Regions from separate parts of the Laedolimicola intestinihominis genome, predicted to be linked through region 2. Evidence: a T-box and tRNA genes for the amino acid it is inferred to sense, from the RefSeq annotation. Region 2 holds a T-box; the other holds one or more tRNA genes.
What was found. A T-box is a leader RNA that pairs with one kind of tRNA and senses whether it is charged. The one in region 2 lies ahead of WMO29_RS10885 (valine--tRNA ligase), so its partner is inferred to be a tRNA-Val.
Positions count from the first base shown of each region.

Region 1: it encodes a tRNA-Val, which carries the amino acid that the T-box ahead of WMO29_RS10885 (valine--tRNA ligase) is inferred to sense. The anticodon was not compared.

Region 1 covers NZ_JBBMFE010000001.1:301,293-304,708, forward strand. Annotated here, with positions in the region: gene thrS (threonine--tRNA ligase) at 1-629, shown strand, start outside; gene nudC (NAD(+) diphosphatase) at 705-1,547, shown strand; tRNA gene WMO29_RS01270 (tRNA-Val) at 1,721-1,793, shown strand; tRNA gene WMO29_RS01275 (tRNA-Met) at 1,799-1,872, shown strand; gene WMO29_RS01280 (DNA-deoxyinosine glycosylase) at 2,074-2,568, shown strand; gene ispF (2-C-methyl-D-erythritol 2,4-cyclodiphosphate synthase) at 2,777-3,325, shown strand; gene WMO29_RS01290 (GNAT family N-acetyltransferase) at 3,400-3,416, shown strand, end outside.
Region 2 covers NZ_JBBMFE010000010.1:13,204-16,619, reverse strand. Annotated here, with positions in the region: gene WMO29_RS10885 (valine--tRNA ligase) at 1-1,259, opposite strand, end outside; T-box leader at 1,310-1,540, opposite strand; gene WMO29_RS10880 (purple acid phosphatase family protein) at 1,608-3,125, opposite strand; gene WMO29_RS10875 (hypothetical protein) at 3,279-3,416, opposite strand, start outside.

The DNA.
Region 1 (3,416 bases), on a different contig from region 2:
ATGAGGACTGGGAGATGGCTACAGCAGGCCTTAGAGACGCTCTGGACGAGCTGGGTATGCCTTATGTAGTAAATGAGGGCGACGGCGCGTTCTATGGCCCGAAGATTGATTTCCATCTGGTAGACTGCATTGGCCGTACCTGGCAGTGCGGAACCATTCAGCTGGACTTCCAGCTGCCCCAGCGTTTTGAACTGGAGTACGTGGGAGCAGACGGCGAGAAGCACCGCCCGATCATGATCCACCGCGTGGTATTCGGTTCCATCGAGCGTTTCATCGGTATCCTGATTGAGCATTTTGCAGGCGCGTTCCCCACCTGGCTGGCTCCGGTTCAGGTACGTGTACTGCCGATTTCCGACAAGTATATGGATTACGCAGAGCAGGTAAAGAAGTCTCTGGATGAGGCCGGTATCCGTACCGAGCTTGACAAGCGCGCGGAGAAGATTGGCTACAAGATCCGTGAGGCACAGACCGCGAAGATTCCGTATATGCTGGTGGTAGGTCAGAAGGAAGAGGAAGAGGGCGCTGTCTCTGTCAGAAGCCGCGAGGCCGGAGATCAGGGAGTAAAGGCTCTGGACGCTTTCATTGCTGACGTGAAAAAAGAGATTGAAACCAAAGGCAGAGAAGCATAAAATTGTTTGAACGCAGATTCCCCCGCCCGGAGGCGTAAGCCTTCCGGCGGGGGATTTTCATAAAGGAGAATCGATATGATACAGGATATTGCGCCGCATATCTATCACAATGAATACTGCCCGGAGAAGCCGGACGCAGACAGCTATCTGATGTATTTTGAGAAACATAACGCGCTGGCCCGCTGGGATGGGGTGGAGATTGCATTTCCCAGATTCCGGGATTTTCCGGAGGTGAAGACGGAGCTTTCGGAGAACATCATCTATCTGTTCACAGTGGATGATAAGAGATTCTATCTGGTAAAGGAACTGGCCCTGCCGGAACGCAAGGGCTTTCGGCTGGAAAGTAACCGGAGATTTCGGGACGCACAGCCTCAGTGGTTATCCTTCGCCGGCATCACTGGCTATCAGCTCTGGCACTGGTACGACGTCCGCAAGTACTGCGGCCACTGCGGCAGCCCCATGGTGCATGACGCAAAGGAGCGCATGATGCGCTGCCCGGACTGCGGCCAGATGGAATACCCGAAGATTTCTCCGGCAGTCATCGTGGGTATTCTACATAAAGATAAGATTCTGATGTCCAAGTATGCGGGCCGGGATAATATCACCTACTACGCGCTGATTGCGGGATTTACCGAGATCGGCGAGAGCATCGAGGAGACCATCCGCCGGGAGGTCATGGAGGAAGTGGGTCTGAAGGTCAAAAATATCCGCTACTACAAGAGCCAGCCCTGGTCCTTCTCCGAGACAGTCCTGATGGGCTTCTTCGTGGATCTGGACGGTGATGACGAGACCGTCACCCTGGACACCGAGGAGCTGGCCACTGCAGAATGGTTCACGCGGGAGGACGCTCCGCCCCAGCCCCTGAATATCAGTCTGACCAGTGAGATGATCTGGCAGTTCAAGAATGGAAAGGTGTAAAAAAACACCTTTCCCGTAAAAAAATAAGGTCAAAAAATCCAGTATTTATGCGGCTTTTGGAGATTCTGAAAAGAAAATGAAAAAAAGTTGAAAAAAGTGCTTGACTTTTCTTTGGTTATAAGGTTATAATAAGCAAGTCGGTTGGGACGGCAAGTCAAAACCGAGAACGAAATGGGATCTTAGCTCAGCTGGGAGAGCATCTGCCTTACAAGCAGAGGGTCATAGGTTCGAGCCCTATAGGTCCCATTTATGGCGAGGTAGCTCAGTTGGCTAGAGCATGCGGTTCATACCCGCAGTGTCGGGGGTTCAAATCCCTTCCTCGCTACTAAGATTCAGACCCAAGAACGAAATCGTTCTTGGGTCTTTTGTTTACGCGAGCAACGAGTCAAAGTCCGTGCTTGTACGAGACCTTGACGGTGCTAAGCGCCAGTGGCGCTTGTTCAGCACCGACCGAAGTGGAACGTAGATGCCGCGATAACGAGTAAAATTCGCGAAGCGTATTTTATCTCGTATACAGGAGGATGACATGGAACAGGTGCAGCATGAGATACCGCCGCTCTACGACGGACATTCAAAAATTTTGATTCTGGGCAGCTTTCCGTCGGTGAAATCGCGGGAAGGGCATTTCTTCTACAATCACCCGCAGAATCGATTCTGGCGCGTTCTGGCGGCCGTGACGGGGCAGGAGACGCCGGGGACGATTCTTGAGAAGAAGGAGTTCCTGCTTAGGAGCGGCATTGCCCTGTGGGATGTGATCGCAAGCTGCGAGATCGAGGGCTCCAGTGACAGCAGTATCCGGAACGTGGTGCCCAATGATATCCGCCCCATATTGAAGACAGCGGATATCCGTCAGATCTATGTAAACGGCGGTACGGCGGAGAAGCTGTATAAAAAATACATTTTCCCGGAGACGGGACGGGCAGCGGTGCGGCTGCCATCCACCAGTCCGGCCAACGCGGCGTGTTCATTGGACAATCTAATCGGGCAGTGGAAGGTCATAGGGGAGAGCTTAAACCAGTAGCGAGCCTGCGGGCACAGTGGAAAGCGGTTATTGCAAAAATCGTATCAAGTTGTCATGGATTGGCTATACTTATGCAAACATTTGAGATATAATAACGGCAGACAGGCTGTTTTGCCGGAGACTATTGGACAGGCATGGAGGCGCGACAGCATTTTCCAAAAAATAAGAACGAAAACCGGGCGGAATTTCCCGGAGAAAGAGGTATAGAATGCGGGTAGGAATGGGATATGACGTACACAGACTGGTGGAGGACCGAAAGCTGATCCTGGGCGGCGTGGAAATTCCCTATGAGAAAGGACTTCTAGGACACTCCGACGCAGATGTGCTGCTTCACGCGATTATGGACGCTCTTCTGGGCGCAGCGGCCCTCGGCGACATCGGAAAGCATTTCCCGGACACGGATCCGGCATATAAAGGCATCTCCAGTATCAGGCTTCTGGAGCATGTGGGAAAGCTTCTGGAGGAGCAGAATTACGTGGTGGGCAATATCGACGCCACCATCATCGCCCAGCGCCCGAAAATGGCGCCCCATATTCCTCAGATGCGGGCAAATGTGGCGAAGGCTTTACAGATTGAAGAAAGCCAGATTAACATCAAGGCTACTACAGAAGAGGGCCTCGGTTTTACCGGCACCGGCGAGGGCATTTCTTCTCAGGCCATCTGCGCTCTGATTCCGGTGGCGAATTACGCCTATGAAGATGTGATGCAGCTTCCGAACGGCTGCCCGGGCTGCGGCGGCTGCCAGAAGGCAGAATAGAGCAGCCTATGCCGGTGATTTGGGCGGCGGACATGGCAGATTGGAAAAACAGATATACAGACGAGGTGTAAGCTATGGAGAAGCAGGAACT
Region 2 (3,416 bases):
TCGTCGCAGTAGTAAGCCGGAATCCGGTGTCCCCACCAGAGCTGACGGGAAATACACCAGTCGCGGATATTCTCCAGCCAGTGCAGATACGTCTTGTCGAAGCGCTCCGGCACAAAGGTCAGATCTCCGTTTTTAACAGCCTCGATAGCCGGCTTTGCCATCTCCTCCATCTTCACGAACCACTGCTGCTTGATCATGGGCTCAACGGTGGTGCCACAGCGGTCGTGGGTTCCTACATTATGGACATGGTCTACCACCTTCACCAGCAGACCCTGCTCCTTCAGTTCCTCTACCATGACCTTGCGGGCCTCGTAGCGATCCATGCCTGCGTACTTGCCGCCGTTCTCATTGATGGTTGCGTCGTCGTTCAGAATATTGATCTCCGGCAGGTTATGACGCTTTCCTACCTCGAAATCGTTGGGGTCATGTGCCGGGGTAATCTTTACCACGCCGGTACCAAACTCCTTATCTACATAAGCGTCTGCGATAACCGGAATTTCACGGCCTACCAGAGGCAGGATCACGGTCTTACCTACAATATCCTGATACCGCTCGTCATCCGGGTTTACAGCCAGGGCGCTGTCGCCAAGCAGGGTTTCCGGTCTGGTGGTAGCGATCTCTACGAACTTGTCACTGCCCTTAATCGGATAATTGATATGCCAGAAATGGCCTGCCTGCTCCTCGTGCTCTACCTCTGCGTCAGAGATAGAGGTCTTGCAGACCGGACACCAGTTGATGATACGGGATCCCTTATAGATATAGCCCTTCTTATGCAGGCGCAGGAATACCTCCTGTACGGCCTTGGAGCAGCCCTCGTCCATGGTGAAGCGCTCTCTGTCCCAGTCGCAGGAGGAGCCAATCTTCTTCAGCTGATCTACGATGGTGCGGCCATACTCTTCCCGCCACTCCCAGGTTCTCTTTAAGAAGCCCTCGCGGCCCAGCTCATTCTTATCGATACCTTCTGACTTCAGCTGGTTGATGACCTTAACCTCTGTGGAAATGGAAGCATGGTCGGTTCCCGGAATCCACAACGCATTGTAGCCCTGCATTCTCTTGTAACGGATCAGGATATCCTGCAGGGTATTGTCCAGTGCGTGTCCCATGTGCAGCTTTCCTGTGATATTGGGAGGCGGCATAACAATCGTGAACGGTTTTTTACTCCGATCCACTTCTGCATGGAAATACTTTTTCTCCAGCCACTCTCCGTAAATACGATCCTCCATCGCCTTTGGATCATAGGTCTTTGCCAACTCTTTCATTCTGTTCCTCCTTTGATTTCCTGCGAAAAAAATAAACGCCCTCTCATGCTCGAAAGGGCGCTTGTGCGCGGTACCACCTTACTTTATGAAGCGACACTGCCGCTTCATATCTCTCACCCTTTAACGCTGGTTGGGCGTGAATGGTTAATAAGACCTCCGTTCACCATTCCGGCTCCAAAGCTACCTTCCGCAGGCGACCCTTCCACGACAGCCTCTCAGCCCATGAGCTGTCCTCTCTTTTGACGTGCGTCCCGCGTACTCCTCTTTTTCTCCGCCTTTATGTTATTCTATCCAGTCTAACTGTAGGTAAATATAGCAGTCTTTCCGCGGATTGTCAAGGTTTCCGCACTATTCTTTGCGGATTGTGTACTCGTCGCAGACGGTCCAGTTGTCTACGGTATAGGCGCGCAGATGCAGCTCCGTATCTGTCACATCAAAGCGGATGGCCGTAGGCTCCTGCGCCTGACTCTGGAATACCAGATTTTCGTTGGGTGTCGCTGCCTGATACAGGCTTCCGCTGGACGTTCCGCAGACCACAAACATGGTTCCTTCCGGGTTGACCGCCACCCCGCCTGTGGAATAATCATAATTGTCGTATCTCTCACAGCGCCGGTTTGTGAAAGCAGAACGGGAATAGATGGAATCGTGACCGGTAATCACCAGGTCAATATCATTATCCTCGCAGATATAACCCAGGGAATACCGAAGCTGAGAATCCATGCGTTCCTGATATTTCGCCACACTGCTGTAGGCCGGATAATGCTGGATGATAACACGCCACCGGGTATCCGGGTGCTCGGCGATAACCTTGGGAACATATTCCTCGTGAATGTCCACCGGCTGGTTGGTCGTACTGTTCAGCACGATAAATAATACATTTCCCCGGATGAAATAATAATCTCCATCCTTATCATATTCACTCATACCGTACTCCTCGGAGCGGTTCGGCACATTGAAATGTTCGTAAAAATACGGTCCGCCGCCGTAGCCCAATTCCTCGGAAATCTGTTTGTTGGCCACGTCATGATTGCCAGTCACCGGTACCAGCGGAATCCTGTAGAGTCCCAGATGATCCAGAAAACCGCTGTATTCCTCAGGATTGCCAAACTGGGCTACCTGATCGCCCGTATGCACCAGGAACTGCGCTTCCGGCACATATCTGGTAAGCCGGGTCACCACCTTGTCCCAGTCCTCGATGCTGACCTCTTCCTCCTGATACTGATCCTGACCAATCTGCGCGTCGGAAGTCACCAGGAAAGTAAACCCTTCCTTTGTATCGCCTTCCGGCACGGTGTACCGATATTCCGGAGACCAGCCGCCCGCGTCATTTCCCACTTTATATGCATAAGTCATGCCCGGCTGAAGTCCGGTCACAGTCGCTTTGTTTACATAATATCCAGGCATAGTCCGGGACGAACTGCAATTAGCCGTCACCATCTGAAAATCACCATTCTGCACCGTGTACCAGCTGACCTGCCCGGCACTGCTGCTGGGCGACATCCAGTTCAGACGGATCTCATCGTCGGTTCCTCCCACCTCCAGGCTCAGATATTTAATTGGTGTGCCAGATAACAATGGTTCACTCTCATAATCTGTCACAAAAGTACTTTTCTCCTGCTCCTGACGGGCAACCTCATCGGCTGCGGACGGATCTGCCGTCGTCTCCGCCTCTGTTGGCGTCTTCGTCACCTCTGTTACCGGTTCCTCCGGCGCATCGTCAGCTTCGCCAGGCGTCTCTATCTTAATTTCCGCATCTGCAGACTCGTCCGCTTTCTTCTGCTTCCATGTCCAGGCTGCCGCGATCACCAATACCAGCAAAATGCCCGCCGTAATCACTGTCCGGATTCCTCCGCTATTCTTTTTCATAAAATCTCTCCTCTTTCGCTGCTGCTTCCTGTCATTTCCCCCTCCACAGCGGATGGGATACTAAATCATACTCTAGCATTATATTCCAGTGAGTTCAAGAAGATACCGGGTTTTTTAAGAATCTTTTGAATTTCTTAAGAAAAAGGCAGGGCCCTATCGGGGCTCTGCCTTTCCCGCAAAATGCGGATAGCTGTTCTTATCGTCGTAATAGTACCAGGTTCTTCCGCAAATCTCCGCCGGATGCTGTGTATCTCCCTCCGGAATCGGCGCTTCCGCATTGCAGATCTCCTG